One region of the Peribacillus sp. S4 genome, then DNA from elsewhere that is predicted to be linked to it. Evidence: a T-box and tRNA genes for the amino acid it is inferred to sense, from the RefSeq annotation. Region 1 holds a T-box; the other holds one or more tRNA genes.
The links. The T-box of region 1 lies ahead of thrS (threonine--tRNA ligase). A T-box ahead of a tRNA ligase gene usually reads a tRNA of that ligase, here a tRNA-Thr.
Positions count from the first base shown of each region.

Region 1 (7,422 bases):
GACAAGGCGGCGGTCATGATGGCGGTCATGGCGGCGGACAAGGCGGCGGTCATGGCGGCCCTGGGGGTAACTGTTTTCAGCAGTTCATTCCTAGTGTTGGCTGGGTATGGATTTGTAGATAAAAAGAAACAGCCGATTTATTCGGCTGTCTTTTTTATTCCATTTACTCGTGAGTTTCTCGCTTTTACTCGTGAATTCTGGCCTTTTACTCGTGAGTTTCTCGCTTTTACTCGTGAATTTCGGCCTTTTACTCGTGAGTTCCAATTTAAGCTGCTTTCTTGTTAGATGCTGCGTTCTTTTATTTGCTGGACCATTTTCTTGATGAACGTTTCTATTGTGACATTTTCAAATTCTTGTTCCCCATATTTCCGGACATTTACTTCATTTTCTTTTTCTTCTTTATCTCCAAGGACCAGCATATATGGGATTTTCCCCAGCTGTGCTTCCCTGACTTTATACCCCAGCTTTTCATTCCGATCATCGATTTTCACTCTTATGCCTTGATTCTTCAGTGCATTTTGAACCTGTAAACAATAATCCAGATGAACTTGTGAGACTGGGATGATCTGTACTTGCACCGGGGCGAGCCATACCGGAAAAGCACCGGCAAAGTGTTCTATCAGGATTCCGAAAAAACGATCGATCGATCCAAAGATGGCACGATGAATGACCACCGGACGAACTTTTTCATTATTTTCATCGATGTAAGTCAGATCAAATTTGTCGGGCATTTGAAAATCAAGTTGGATTGTTGCACATTGGTGGCTTCGTTTTAATGCATCTTTAATATGAAAATCAATTTTCGGTCCATAAAATGCCCCGTCTCCTTCATTTACTTGATATTGTATCCCGATGCTTTCCAGAACATTTTTCAGGGCTGTTTCAGAAGCTTCCCAAAGGGAATCATCGCCCATTGAATCCTCCGGACGAGTCGAGAGCTCAACGGAATACTCGAATCCGAAAGTGCGATACACCTTATCGATCAGATGAAACACTTGTTTTATTTCACTTTCGATTTGATCCTGCCGTACATAGATGTGGGCATCATCCTGACAAAATGTACGGACACGCAGCATCCCGTTCAATGCACCGCTATATTCATGACGGTGGACTTGACCGAATTCGGCCATCCGGATGGGTAAATCCCTGTAAGAATAAAGACTGTTTTTGAAAATAAGCATATGACCCGGACAGTTCATTGGCTTCATCGCGAATTTTGTTTGATCCACCTCAGTGAAGTACATATTCTCGTGATAATGATCCCAGTGGCCCGACTGTTCCCATAACCGCTGGTTCATCATGAAAGGAGTCCGAACTTCGTCATAATCAGCTTCAGTCTGAAGCTCCCGCGAGAACTTCTCCAATTCATTTCTAACGATTTGTCCTTTCGGTAAATAAAATGGCATTCCAGGGGCTTCCTCCGAAAACATGAATAATTCCAACTGCTTCCCTAATTTACGGTGGTCGCGTTTGGCCGCTTCTTCAAGGAATTTAAAATGATCCTGTAAATCCTTATTCTTTCGAAAAGCCACGCCATACACCCTTTGGAGAACTTCATTTTGATTGTCTCCCCGCCAATAGGCACCAGATACACGAGTCAATCTGAATGATTTTACAAATGATGTGGATGGAAGGTGCGGCCCTCTGCAAAGATCGATGAATTCCCCCTGTTGATAGAGCGTTAATTTTTCACCATTGGGGATGTTCTTTGCTATATCCAACTTGAAAGACTCCCCTCTGCCCTCGAATAACTTCACAGCTTCTTCATAAGTCACTTCTATCCTTTTAATTTCCAGATTTTCACTTATGATATGTTCCATCTCTTTTTCAATGGCCTGCAGATCTTCTGAGCTCAAAGGATGATCTAACTTAAAATCATAGTAAAAACCGTCTTCCACGACTGGTCCCATCCCTAATTCCACATTTTTGTATAATCTTTTCACAGCCTGTGCCAAAACATGCGCAGATGTATGTCGCAATACGTGTAATCCTTCATCCGAATCGAGAGTCAAGATCGACAGTTCACCATCCTGAATAAGCTTGTGACTTAAATCAACCAATTGCTTATCCAGTTTTCCAGCTACTGCCTTTTTCCTTAAACTTGGGCTGATTGAGCCTGCCACACTTTCCACTGTGATCCCTTGCGGATACTCCTTTTGCTGCCCATCCGGGAATTGTACTTTAATCATTTTTTCATCCATCACATAAACACCCCTTTTTAATAATAAAAAAACGCACACATCCCTATGCAAGGGACGAGTGCGTTTACCCGTGGTTCCACCCAATTTCCCATAAGCAAAAAACACTCATGGCTCTGGAGCTTGTAACGCAGCTTAGACGATATCAGTTACTTTTTGTTCACCGATATAGCTCAAAGGCGGTAAATCAGTTTCCTAAGCCAGGAAGTTCGCAGCTGCCCTTCCCTCTCTGCAGGCCGTAAAAATGATTCATGTCCTTATCATCGCCATATTTTTATATAGAAAAAAACGCACTCATCCCTATGCAAGGGACGAGTGCGCTTACCCGTGGTTCCACCCAATTTCCCATAAGCATAAATCACTCATGGCTCTGGAGCTTATAACGCAGCTTAAACGATATCTGTTACTTTTGTTCACCGATATAGCTCAAAGGCGGTAAATCAGTTTCCTAAGCCAGGAAGTTCGCAGCTATCCTCCCCTCTCTGCAGACCGTAAAAATGATTCATGTCCTTATCATGGCAATAATTATAAAAAACGCACCCATCCCTATGTAAGGGACGAGTGCGTTTACCCGTGATTCCACCCAATTTCCCATAAGCAAAAAATACTCATGGCTCTGGAGCTGTAACGCAGCTTAGACGATATCAGTTACTCTTGTTCACCGATATAGCTCAAAGGCGGTAAATCAGTTTCCTAAGCCAGGAAGTTCGCAGCTGCCCTTCCCTCTCTGCAGACCGTAAAAATGATTCATGTCCTTATCAATGCTTCTAAAATTTTATATTGTTATATATATTACAATATATTCCCATAAGTGACAACCTTAATTTTTTTCATTTCATTACTGACACCAAATTGGTATAATTAGTAAAAAAGGAGTCTCTATGAAACGTTTAAGCAATTGGTCAATCGTATTTGCAGTGATTGGTATCCTTTCATTTTCCTGTTCCCTAGCTTTTTCAAAAGCCTCCGAGCTGCTTATGATTTCAGGATTCGGTGCGTTGCTAATTGGTTTGTTATGCAGCTTAGGGGCCATATATAAAAATGAAAGAGGAATGTCAAAATTTTTGGCTGTGGCTGCATTCTTTCTTTTAAGTTTCATTATCGTTTGGAATGAACCATTTCAAATTGTCAGGCTCTTGACCTGGATGAAAAATTAAATGAAAAAACCCGTTCACCATGACGGGTTTTTTTATTAATTCATTCTTCATCGGTTATCGTTCGGCTTGAATTCTTTATTCCTAGCCATAGCGTAAGTCCAGTGGCCCAGAGTATTAGTGCGCATCCAAGGCCGAGCAATGATAACGGTGCAAGGATTTGGTGCTCCCCAACCATGACGGTGTCTGGCACAATCAGCCATGTAATAAGCGCCAATAAACAGAGAAGCACACCTGTTGCATAATAAACCTTGATTTGGAAAAGTGACGCCAATGGTAAAAAATGAATCCCTACAATAATGGCGATGACTCCCGGTATAAGATCGGTCTGATTGATCAAGTTACAGATGGCAATGGCAATCCCAATCAGCAAACCTTCGGCAATGAAGACCATATTAAACAAAAATCCGATACGCTTAAGACGTCTTGCCCCATCATCTGAAACTTGATTGGACATTTTTTGTGAAGCATGTATTAATGAAATGCCAACGATAACCATGATGATTCCCACGAATATGGCTGCGAGTTCCACGTATGGAAACCCCCACCCCTGCAATCCCATTACACCAGTACCCGCCCACAGTGTTCCGAAGACCGCCATGAAAGTGACTCCAATTCCAGAACCGCGAAAAGCCTCTTTCATCATCAGTTTCCTTTCATCCACAGTATAATCGTACATAGAATAATATTGCACCACTTCCCCAATTATTCAGCTATAAAAAAATCATTTGAGATGAGATAATGGCCGTTTCGCAGATATATTCTGTTTTTCGCAGATATAATTCGATTTTCGTTGATATAATTCGATTTTCGTTGATATAATTCAATTTCCGCAAATATATTCCGTTTTTCGCAGATATAACTCGATTTCGATACAAATCTTCATAAAAAAACCTGAGTCTCCAAAGGGAAGCTCAGGTTTTTTCCATTGGTATCAAGCCACATCTGATTTATCGAATTGACAATCTTTTAATGCTATTAATTTGGTCTTGTGATAAATCTTGTATCCTAGCCAGACTCCCAGGAATATCGGTAATCCGATATAGGAGACGGCGACTCCATACCAGTCGATGCTGCCGCTTAGGAATGCTCCATAGTTCTGTCCTGCTATGACGAGTATGCACAGGGTGAATGAAAGAATCGGACCGAATGGAAACCATTTTGCTTTATATTTGAGTTCGTTCAGGTCACCACCCTGTGCAACATAGGCTCGTCTAAAGCGATAATGGCTTATGGCGATTCCAATCCAGGCGATGAAGCCAGTCAGCCCGGATGCATTCAATAGCCATGTAAATACATGGTCCCCGAAAATGGAGGTCAAGAAGGCGAATCCCCCAATTATGGATGTCATGATCAAGGCATTCATCGGGATCCCCCTGCGGTTGACTTTGGCCAGGAATTTGGGAGCTTGATGATCTTTTGCCATCGACCATAACATCCGCGTTGATGCATATAGCCCCGAGTTCCCGGCGGATAGTAAGGAGGTTAACACGACCGCATTCATGACGGATGCAGCGAATGCCAGCCCTGCCCGTTCAAAAACAAGCGTGAAAGGGCTTACAGAAATATTTTCGACATCTCCGTTCAACAAGCTTGGACTCGTATACGGTATTAAGAGACCAAGTATCAGGATGGCCCCGATGTAAAATAATAGGATGCGCCAAAATACTTGGCGGATTGCATTCGGAACATTTTTTTCGGGTTCTTCACTTTCCCCGGCAGCAATACCAACCAGTTCTGTGCCTTGAAAAGAAAATCCCGCGATTAGAAAGATTGAGATGATCGATAAAAATCCTCCCTTGAATGGTGCCTCATCCATGGTGAAGTTTTCAAATCCGATCACCTTTCCGCCAAAAATCCCCAATATGGTCAATAAACCAATAATGATGAAGCAAATGATGGCAATGACTTTTATTAGTGCAAACCAATATTCAGATTCACCATAGCTTTTAATGGATAGGGCGTTGAGGGTGAAGACGATTCCAAGAAATAAGGCACTCCAAATCAGGCTGGGTACATCAGGGAGCCAGAATTTCATGATGATGGCTGCTGCAGCTATTTCCACGGCAAGGGTGACTGCCCAGTTAAACCAGTAATTCCAGCCAAGTGCAAAGCCGAATGCGGGATCAACAAAGCGTGTGGCATAGGTGGAAAAGGATCCCGACACAGGCATATATGTCGCCATTTCCCCTAAGCTCGTCATCAGGAAATAAACCATGATCCCAATGCAGGCATAGGCAGCGAGGGCACCGCCGGGCCCTGCGCTCTGGATGGTTGCCCCGCTCGCCAGGAATAATCCGGTTCCTATTGAACCGCCAATGGCAATCATGGTCATATGTCTTGCTTTCAGTTGCCTTTTAACTGTCGGTTCTTCATTATCAATGGGATTCCTTTTAACTGTCGGTTCTTCATTATCAATGAGATTCATGTCCATAAGGTTCCTACCTCATTTTCTTTTAAAGTTAAAAGTTCAAGAATAAAAGAGTTTTTTAACAACCGCTTTGTCAAAGACTTAATCGTTCGCTTCACTTGCTGGGATGCCGTCCAGTTCAATTGCCATTTCCCGGTATAGTCTCTCTCTTCCCGGATTGGGTGACCCCATCCTGCTCAGTCTCCATTCCACACCATTGAATTAGAGTGAGCGCAATGATTTCGGCTGTGGAGAACACGTTGTCGAGCAGGATGTATTCATTTGGATAGTGGGCAACCTCGGTTACTCCCGGTCCGAAAACGATTGCTGGCGTTTCACCGACATGTGTCAGCAATCCCCCGTCCGTTCCCCAAGGGGAGGCTTCAATGACCGGGTCCTGTCCGGCAACCTGCCGATATTGATGAACAAGTGCATTCATCAGTTCATGCTCTACATCAATTGCCCCTGGAACCCAGCGTGCCCCGAACCATTCCAATACGGGCGGGTTTTCCTTGAACCATTGGTCCGCTTCCCCGAGTTGCAGCAACCAGGCCGCCATTTCGTCTTTCGCCTGCTCCATCGTTTCCTCCGGCGCAACACCCATCCTTCCTTCGACTTTCACAAGGTCGGGAACGGATGACGGCCAATTACCGCCTTCAATGACGCCTAGATTGATTGGAATCGGAATGGGCGTGTTCTGATAAAGCGGATCACTGATAAGTGCATTTCGCTTTTCTTCCAAGGCACGAATATGATTGATGACGGTCATGCTTTTTTCAATCGCACTTACGCCTTCATACCTTGTTCCGCCATGGGCTGACCTGCCTTTAACATGGATTCGGAACCACATCGAACCCTGCTGTTTCGGGAAGATCCTCATATTCGTCGGTTCAGGGATCAGGGCGGCATCGGCTTTATATCCCCTCAGGACAGCCGCTAATGTTCCGGCACCGCCGCTTTCTTCTTCAATCACACTTTGAAAAATGACATCTCCTTTTAATTGGATGCCATTTTCCTTCAAAGCCTGCATCGCCAGGATCAGCGAAACATTTCCACCCTTCATATCGGTTACGCCGCGTCCAAACATCCTTCCATTCTTAATCGCTCCGCTATATGGGTCGTCGTCCCACTGATCGCGGTCTCCGTCCGGAACGACATCGATGTGTCCGTTCAAGATGATGGAACGTCCGCCTCCAGTCCCTTTCATGATACCCACCACATTGGGGCTGTTGGAAAATTCACTGCGCGGTGAATAGAAATAAGAATGCTTTTTCAGCTCGCTGCCGTCTGGTTCCCAACTATCAATCTGCAAACCCATTTCCTTCAGCTTTTGGGCGACGATAGCCTGTGCCCCCGCTTCATTCCCTTGTGTACTCGGGGCTTGTACCATTTTTTGCAATAGGTTCGTTCCTTCTTCCCGATGATCCTTGATCCATTGGTTTATCCGTTTTTGTATATCCGGCACGTTTATCCTCCTTAATCACACATATTCTCATAGATTACTGAAAGACCCATTCCTCCTGCCATACACAACGTTACCATTCCGTACTTAACTTGTGAACGCAACATTTCATGCATCAGTGTGACTGTCAATTTTGCACCTGTTGCTCCTACAGGGTGACCAAGTGCAATTGCCCCCCCATTGACATTGACAATATCC
Region 1 is NZ_CP175708.1:4,346,002-4,353,423, forward strand. It holds gene ACJ9PY_RS20630 (hypothetical protein) at 1-285, shown strand, start outside; gene thrS (threonine--tRNA ligase) at 282-2,189, opposite strand; T-box leader at 2,249-2,471, opposite strand; T-box leader at 2,503-2,724, opposite strand; gene ACJ9PY_RS20640 (hypothetical protein) at 3,080-3,355, shown strand; gene ACJ9PY_RS20645 (DUF7010 family protein) at 3,396-4,031, opposite strand; gene ACJ9PY_RS20650 (amino acid permease) at 4,287-5,780, opposite strand; gene ACJ9PY_RS20655 (peptidase) at 5,902-7,227, opposite strand; gene ACJ9PY_RS20660 (thiolase family protein) at 7,239-7,422, opposite strand, start outside.

Region 2 (7,422 bases), 650 kb from region 1:
TTTCGATATCAGGATGTTCCACTAGCAGCAAAGCCAGTGGTGTGGATCGTGAACCTGGGCTCACCACCACATGCTTCACCTCATTTTGTGCAAGCTCATCGACGAATGAAGCAGCATACGCTGTCAATGCATCTCGGTCATTCATTAAGATTTCCTCCTAAAGCACTTAACATCGGATTGAATTTAATCCCCGTTTCCCGGAATTCACTTTCGGGTGTCGAATCTTCCACTACTCCGCATCCGGCAAAGAGCGATGCCTCATTGTTCTGTATCAGGGCAGAACGTATCCCTACAGCGAATTCCCCGTTCCCATACGTATCCACCCAGCCTAAAGGACCCGCATAAAATCCGCGTTCCAGACCTTCCAATTCCCGAATTCGGACAACAGCCTTTTCTTTTGGAAGTCCGCCCATGGCAGGTGTGGGATGGAGGTTCTCGACAAATTCAAAAATCGTGACACCTTTCTTGGATATACCGCGAACCGGTGTGTACAAATGCTGGATATGACGGTTTTTCATAAGTGTCGGTCCGGCTGGGACCATCACCTTTTCGCATACAGAATCAAAAGCATTGGATATCATCGACACGACATATTGATGCTCTTGTAAATTCTTTTGGTCATGAAGCAATTCTTCACCAAGACAAACATCTTCTTGCTCATCTTTCCCTCGCCGCATCGATCCGGCAAGGCAGGTAGAAAAAACTTCATTTCCCTGTTTCTTAATCAAACGTTCGGGAGTGGCACCGACAAAACAGTCACCACCAGCCTCCAAACTGAAAATATAACTCAATGGCTGCTCAGCAATCAATTGTTCAAGCACTTTCCCTGAATCGATGGAACGTTCAAAACCAAGTCGAAGCTCCCTTGCCAAAACAATCTTGTCGAGATCTGTCGTCTTGATTTCCTGTACAGCCTCTGCGACCGTCCGCTTCCATTCCTCAGGTTCGACTTCCCTCTGCATAACAAGGGAATTTGCACCCAATCCATTGCCATCCAAGCTTTCGAAGAGGAAAGCTTCCCGTTCATTTATCATATCTATGAAGAGTTTTTCTGAATCATCAGGCGAACAAAGTAAGTTTGTCGTTAAGTAAGCTTGTTTCCCCACTATTGACAGCATGAAGGCAGGTATATAAAACAGATTGTCCCCGAACTGATTCCAAAGGAGCGTACTGTCAGTTTCATAATCAAAAGAAAAGCCCCCAAACAGTAAAGGACCTGTCGCTTCTACATCGGTCACTCCTGTTTTGACAGCATCATTCTGCAGTTTGATCCAGCTCTTTTCGACTTCTCTATAACGTTTGGCATTCGATGCCGCTTTGAGTTTCTTAACATTGCCTAAACCGGTGATGGTTATTTCCTTTGCAGGGTCCTCCCAGAAAAAGCGTTCACCTGCATACCGTTCTCTTCCAGCTTGATAAAATGAAAGGGGGCTGTTGCATTTAATCTTCTTAATATGACTGAATAGAACTTGATCATTCAAGTCCTTCGCCTTTTGTATAGCTGAAGCCAGTCCCTGAAACTGTTCAGTTTCCTCTGAGATAGCCAAAAAAATCCCCCCAAATGTACATTTTAAAAGCTATTTAACCTATTTAAAGATACACCTCCCTTGAACCTCATGTCAATAAAACGCCCCTTTACCGAACGATTCTTCCCTGCTTTTTTCCTTATTATATGAATCTTAGCGAATGTAGAGAAATACCCTTGATTTTGGAAATGAATCACCCATGAATTTCAATTACACCCATACCCACTTTTCCTGCATTTATTAGGATAACCTTTTGTGCAACATTTCAATATTTGTTATAATTTCGAGAGAACCAATAATGATTTTGAGGAGAGAAATAATGCAAACAGAATACGACGGACTTCCCCTTAAACGGACCTGGAAGATTTGGTGGGAGTTAATTCGTCCACATACACTAACCGCAGCTTTTGTCCCAGTCTTACTTGGAACTGTGATTGCACTTTTGGAAGATGGAGTGAATTGGTTACTATTCGCTGCCATGATGGTTGCAAGTATCCTGATTCAAGCTGCAACCAATTTATTCAATGAATACTATGATTTCAAGAGAGGCCTGGATACGGAGGAATCCGTAGGCATCGGAGGCGGGATCGTCCGTCATGGGATGACCCCCAGACTAATCATGAACTTGGCCCTTGGCATGTATGCCATCGCCTTGATCATTGGAATCTATATCTGTGCCGCATCGTCTTGGTGGCTAGCTGCAGTAGGCCTCGTTTGCATGCTTGTCGGCTATCTTTATACAGGCGGTCCCCTGCCCATTTCATATACACCGTTCGGGGAACTTTTTTCTGGATTGTTCATGGGCTTTTTGATAATCCTGATCGCCTTTTTCATTCAAACCGGTGATGTTTCTTCAACAGCCATCTTAATTGCCATTCCAAGTGGGATACTGGTAGGGCTGATCAACTTATCCAATAACCTCCGGGATCATGATGGGGATAAGGCACATGGCCGCAAAACGATGCCAGTCGTGATGGGCAGGAAAAACGCCCTGACATTCATGGCAATCATGTTCGCTTTCTCTTATCTATGGCTTGTTGGGCTCGTTCTTACCGGAAGCGTTACGGCTTGGATTCTCCTTGCCTTCCTTAGCATACCGAAGGCAATGGCCGCAATAAAAGGCTTCGTAGGTAAAACACAGCCGATCACGATGGTGCCGGCAATGAAAGCCACTGCCCAAACGAACACCTTCTTTGGCTTACTCATGGCCATTGGATTATTCATCAGCTATCTTATATAGTCTTCGGGGACTGAGCCCATCCGCTCAGTCCTTTTTTCTATCTTCCGTTCCATATTGTTTTCCTATACTCCGATTCGGGTAATAGATAATACAACCACCTTACCAATATAAAAAGAGATTTGGACTTTAGTTTAGAAGGAGTGAATTGGATATGGCAACGAAACAACAAACGCAAAAATTTAAAAAAGAACTGCTTCAGGAAAAAAATGAGCTATGTAATAGAATTCAAAATGATGAACAATCCGTTCTGGATAAAAGCCAGACGGAATCCGTAGGTGAATTATCATCCTATGATAATCATCCTGCAGACCTAGGGACCGAATTATTCGAGATGGAACGTAATCAAGCACTCGATGAGCATGCACAATCCGAAATGGAGAAAATAGAAGAAGCTTTGAAAGCCATGGAAGAAGGATCGTATGGCCATTGTAAAACCTGCAATAAGGAAATCCCCATCGAGAGGCTTGAAGCGATCCCAAGCACCCTCTACTGTGTCGAGCATTCCCCAGAACGAACGCTTTCACAAGACAGGCCAGTGGAAGAGGATATACTGATTCCATCCAAGGGTGATCATTTTGAAAATCGTCATGGAATCGAAATGGCAGCTAAAGAAGATAGCTTTGGTGAAGTGGCCAAATTCGGTACATCAGAAACGCCATCTGATTATACCGGTGATCATGACAATTACAATGATCTTTATAAAAACGAGGATGAAACGGATGGATTTCCTGAAGACTATGAAGGATTTGCAGCAAATGATATCGAAGGAAAAACGAGAGTGGATATACCGAACAAAAAGCAAAAGGAATATGAAGATACCCTGAAAGAAGAAAATATAGAATCCCAACTTGTAGACATTCCCTATAAACAAAAAGATGGTTATATCAAGGAAAATAAATAAAAAAAAGAAGCATACATGAATGTATGCTTCCTTTTTTGTTATGACCCGTACGGGATTCGAACCCGTGTTACCGCCGTGAAAGGGCGGTGTCTTAACCGCTTGACCAACGGGCCAACTGGCGGAGAAGGAGGGATTTGAACCCTCGCGCCGCTCGCGCGACCTACACCCTTAGCAGGGGCGCCTCTTCAGCCTCTTGAGTACTTCCCCATGGCTCCGCAGGTAGGACTCGAACCTACGACCGTTCGGTTAACAGCCGAATGCTCTACCACTGAGCTACTGCGGAACAATATGAATATGGTGGGCCTAAATGGACTCGAACCATCGACCTCACGCTTATCAGGCGTGCGCTCTAACCAGCTGAGCTATAGGCCCATATTTGGAGCGGGTGAAGGGAATCGAACCCTCATCATCAGCTTGGAAGGCTGAGGTTTTACCACTAAACTACACCCGCGAAATGGGGCGACTGATGGGAATCGAACCCACGAATGCCTGAACCACAATCAGGTGCGTTAACCACTTCGCCACAATCGCCGTAATTTTGTAAGATATGGTGGCTCAGGACGGAATCGAACCGCCGACACAAGGATTTTCAGTCCTTTGCTCTACCGACTGAGCTACTGAGCCACATATGTATTCAATTTAAATAATGGCGGTCCCGACGGGAATCGAACCCGCGATCTCCTGCGTGACAGGCAGGCATGTTAACCGCTACACCACGGGACCTAATAATTGCGGGGACAGGATTTGAACCTGCGACCTTCGGGTTATGAGCCCGACGAGCTACCGGACTGCTCCACCCCGCGACGGTAATAATGAAACGATTAGCATCAAGCTTTCGTGAATATTGTTTCGTCCGCATCCTTTATGTAAGGTTGTTTTAAAACAACTTGCTGCTTTTAGAAAAAATGGAGGAGGTAGAGGGATTCGAACCCCCGCGGGATTTGACTCCCCTGTCGGTTTTCAAGACCGATCCCTTCAGCCGAACTTGGGTATACCTCCACGGCTTTTAAAAAATGAATATGGTGGACCTTGTAGGACTCGAACCTACGACCGGACGGTTATGAGCCGTCTGCTCTAACCAGCTGAGCTAAAGGTCCTTATATTTATTGGTAGCGGCGGAGGGGATCGAACCCCCGACCTCACGGGTATGAACCGTACGCTCTAGCCAGCTGAGCTACACCGCCAATATAATATAAGTTTCTGATTGAAAAATGGTGGAGCCTAGCGGGATCGAACCGCTGACCTCCTGCGTGCAAGGCAGGCGCTCTCCCAGCTGAGCTAAGGCCCCATTCATTAAAAATCACGTGGTCGGGAAGACAGGATTCGAACCTGCGACCCCTTGGTCCCAAACCAAGTGCTCTACCAAGCTGAGCTACTTCCCGCAATAAAAACATGGTGCGCCCGGCGGGAGTCGAACCTACAACCTTCTGATTCGTAGTCAGATGCTCTATCCAATTGAGCTACGGGCGCATATTATGATGGTGCCGAGGACCGGAATCGAACCGGTACGGTAGTCACCTACCGCAGGATTTTAAGTCCTGTGCGTCTGCCAGTTCCGCCACCCCGGCACATACGAAAAGTGGAGCGGAAGACGGGATTCGAACCCGCGACCCCAACCTTGGCAAGGTTGTATTCTACCACTGAACTACTTCCGCATGAAAGATGCGGGTGAAGGGACTTGAACCCCCACGCCTTGCGGCGCCAGATCCTAAGTCTGGTGCGTCTGCCAATTCCGCCACACCCGCATATAAATGGTGAGCCATGAAGGATTCGAACCTTCGACCCTCTGATTAAAAGTCAGATGCTCTACCAACTGAGCTAATGGCTCGTGCTTGTACTATCTTAAAAAGTGGTGCCGGCAAGAGGACTTGAACCCCCAACCTACTGATTACAAGTCAGTTGCTCTACCAGTTGAGCTACACCGGCAGGTGTAAAATGGTGGAGGATGACGGGATCGAACCGCCGACCCTCTGCTTGTAAGGCAGATGCTCTCCCAGCTGAGCTAATCCTCCATATGAAACCTGCTTGGCGACGTCCTACTCTCACAGGGGGAAACCCCCAACTACCATCGGCGCTGAAGAGCTTAACTGCCGTGTTCGGAATGGGAACGGGTGTGACCTCTTCGCTATCGTCACCAAACAATGTTAACATTTTTTCAAGACATATATTATTATAACGTCTTTTTGAGAAAATGCAAGAAGAAATTTTCATTCCTTCAAAACTAGATAATAAGAAGGTATTTCATTTTTTAAAAAGCGTTGGTTAAGTCCTCGATCTATTAGTATCAGTCAGCTCCACATGTCACCATGCTTCCACCTCTGACCTATCAACCTGATCATCTTTCAGGGATCTTACTAGCTTGCGCCATGGGAAATCTCATCTTGAGGGGGGCTTCATGCTTAGATGCTTTCAGCACTTATCCCGTCCGCACGTAGCTACCCAGCTATGCCTTTGGCAAGACAACTGGTACACCAGCGGTGCGTCCATCCCGGTCCTCTCGTACTAAGGACAGCTCCTCTCAAATTTCCTGCGCCCGCGACGGATAGGGACCGAACTGTCTCACGACGTTCTGAACCCAGCTCGCGTACCGCTTTAATGGGCGAACAGCCCAACCCTTGGGACCGACTACAGCCCCAGGATGCGATGAGCCGACATCGAGGTGCCAAACCTCCCCGTCGATGTGGACTCTTGGGGGAGATAAGCCTGTTATCCCCGGGGTAGCTTTTATCCGTTGAGCGATGGCCCTTCCATGCGGAACCACCGGATCACTAAGCCCGACTTTCGTCCCTGCTCGACTTGTAGGTCTCGCAGTCAAGCTCCCTTGTGCCTTTACACTCTACGAATGATTTCCAACCATTCTGAGGGAACCTTTGGGCGCCTCCGTTACTCTTTAGGAGGCGACCGCCCCAGTCAAACTGCCCACCTGACACTGTCTCCCACCCCGATAAGGGGCGCGGGTTAGAATTTCAATACAGCCAGGGTAGTATCCCACCAACGCCTCCACCGAAGCTGGCGCTCCGGCTTCTCAGGCTCCTACCTATCCTGTACAAGCTGTACCAAAATTCAATATCAGGCTGCAGTAAAGCTCCACGGGGTCTTTCCGTCCTGTCGCGGGTAACCTGCATCTTCACAGGTACTATAATTTCACCGAGTCTCTCGTTGAGACAGTGCCCAGATCGTTACACCTTTCGTGCGGGTCGGAACTTACCCGACAAGGAATTTCGCTACCTTAGGACCGTTATAGTTACGGCCGCCGTTTACTGGGGCTTCGGTTCAAAGCTTCGCTTGCGCTAACCTCTCCCCTTAACCTTCCAGCACCGGGCAGGTGTCAGCCCCTATACTTCGCCTTGCGGCTTCGCAGAGACCTGTGTTTTTGCTAAACAGTCGCCTGGGCCTATTCACTGCGGCTTTTCTGGGCTATTCACCCTAAAAAGCACCCCTTCTCCCGAAGTTACGGGGTCATTTTGCCGAGTTCCTTAACGAGAGTTCTCTCGCACACCTTAGGATTCTCTCCTCGCCTACCTGTGTCGGTTTGCGGTACGGGCACCTTACATCTCACTAGAGGCTTTTCTTGGCAGCGTGGAATCAGGAACTTCGGTACTATATTTCCCTCGCCATCACAGCTCCGCCTTAATGGAAACGGGATTTGCCTCGTTTCCGGCCTAACTGCTTGGACGCGCATATCCAACAGCGCGCTTACCCTATCCTTCTGCGTCCCCCCATCGTTCAAACGATGTATAGGTGGTACAGGAATA
Region 2 is NZ_CP175708.1:4,999,965-5,007,386, forward strand. It holds gene menD (2-succinyl-5-enolpyruvyl-6-hydroxy-3-cyclohexene-1-carboxylic-acid synthase) at 1-145, opposite strand, end outside; gene ACJ9PY_RS23895 (isochorismate synthase MenF) at 138-1,547, opposite strand; gene ACJ9PY_RS23900 (1,4-dihydroxy-2-naphthoate polyprenyltransferase) at 1,846-2,766, shown strand; gene ACJ9PY_RS23905 (TraR/DksA C4-type zinc finger protein) at 2,918-3,667, shown strand; tRNA gene ACJ9PY_RS23910 (tRNA-Glu) at 3,709-3,780, opposite strand; tRNA gene ACJ9PY_RS23915 (tRNA-Ser) at 3,784-3,874, opposite strand; tRNA gene ACJ9PY_RS23920 (tRNA-Asn) at 3,876-3,950, opposite strand; tRNA gene ACJ9PY_RS23925 (tRNA-Ile) at 3,963-4,039, opposite strand; tRNA gene ACJ9PY_RS23930 (tRNA-Gly) at 4,045-4,118, opposite strand; tRNA gene ACJ9PY_RS23935 (tRNA-His) at 4,123-4,198, opposite strand; tRNA gene ACJ9PY_RS23940 (tRNA-Phe) at 4,216-4,291, opposite strand; tRNA gene ACJ9PY_RS23945 (tRNA-Asp) at 4,315-4,390, opposite strand; tRNA gene ACJ9PY_RS23950 (tRNA-Met) at 4,397-4,470, opposite strand; tRNA gene ACJ9PY_RS23955 (tRNA-Ser) at 4,574-4,666, opposite strand; tRNA gene ACJ9PY_RS23960 (tRNA-Ile) at 4,688-4,764, opposite strand; tRNA gene ACJ9PY_RS23965 (tRNA-Met) at 4,775-4,851, opposite strand; tRNA gene ACJ9PY_RS23970 (tRNA-Ala) at 4,880-4,955, opposite strand; tRNA gene ACJ9PY_RS23975 (tRNA-Pro) at 4,973-5,049, opposite strand; tRNA gene ACJ9PY_RS23980 (tRNA-Arg) at 5,061-5,137, opposite strand; tRNA gene ACJ9PY_RS23985 (tRNA-Leu) at 5,147-5,235, opposite strand; tRNA gene ACJ9PY_RS23990 (tRNA-Gly) at 5,248-5,322, opposite strand; tRNA gene ACJ9PY_RS23995 (tRNA-Leu) at 5,331-5,412, opposite strand; tRNA gene ACJ9PY_RS24000 (tRNA-Lys) at 5,420-5,495, opposite strand; tRNA gene ACJ9PY_RS24005 (tRNA-Thr) at 5,518-5,593, opposite strand; tRNA gene ACJ9PY_RS24010 (tRNA-Val) at 5,604-5,679, opposite strand; rRNA gene rrf (5S ribosomal RNA) at 5,691-5,806, opposite strand; rRNA gene ACJ9PY_RS24020 (23S ribosomal RNA) at 5,926-7,422, opposite strand, start outside.
Region 2: it has a tRNA-Thr gene. The T-box ahead of thrS (threonine--tRNA ligase) is inferred to sense a tRNA for this amino acid. The anticodon was not compared.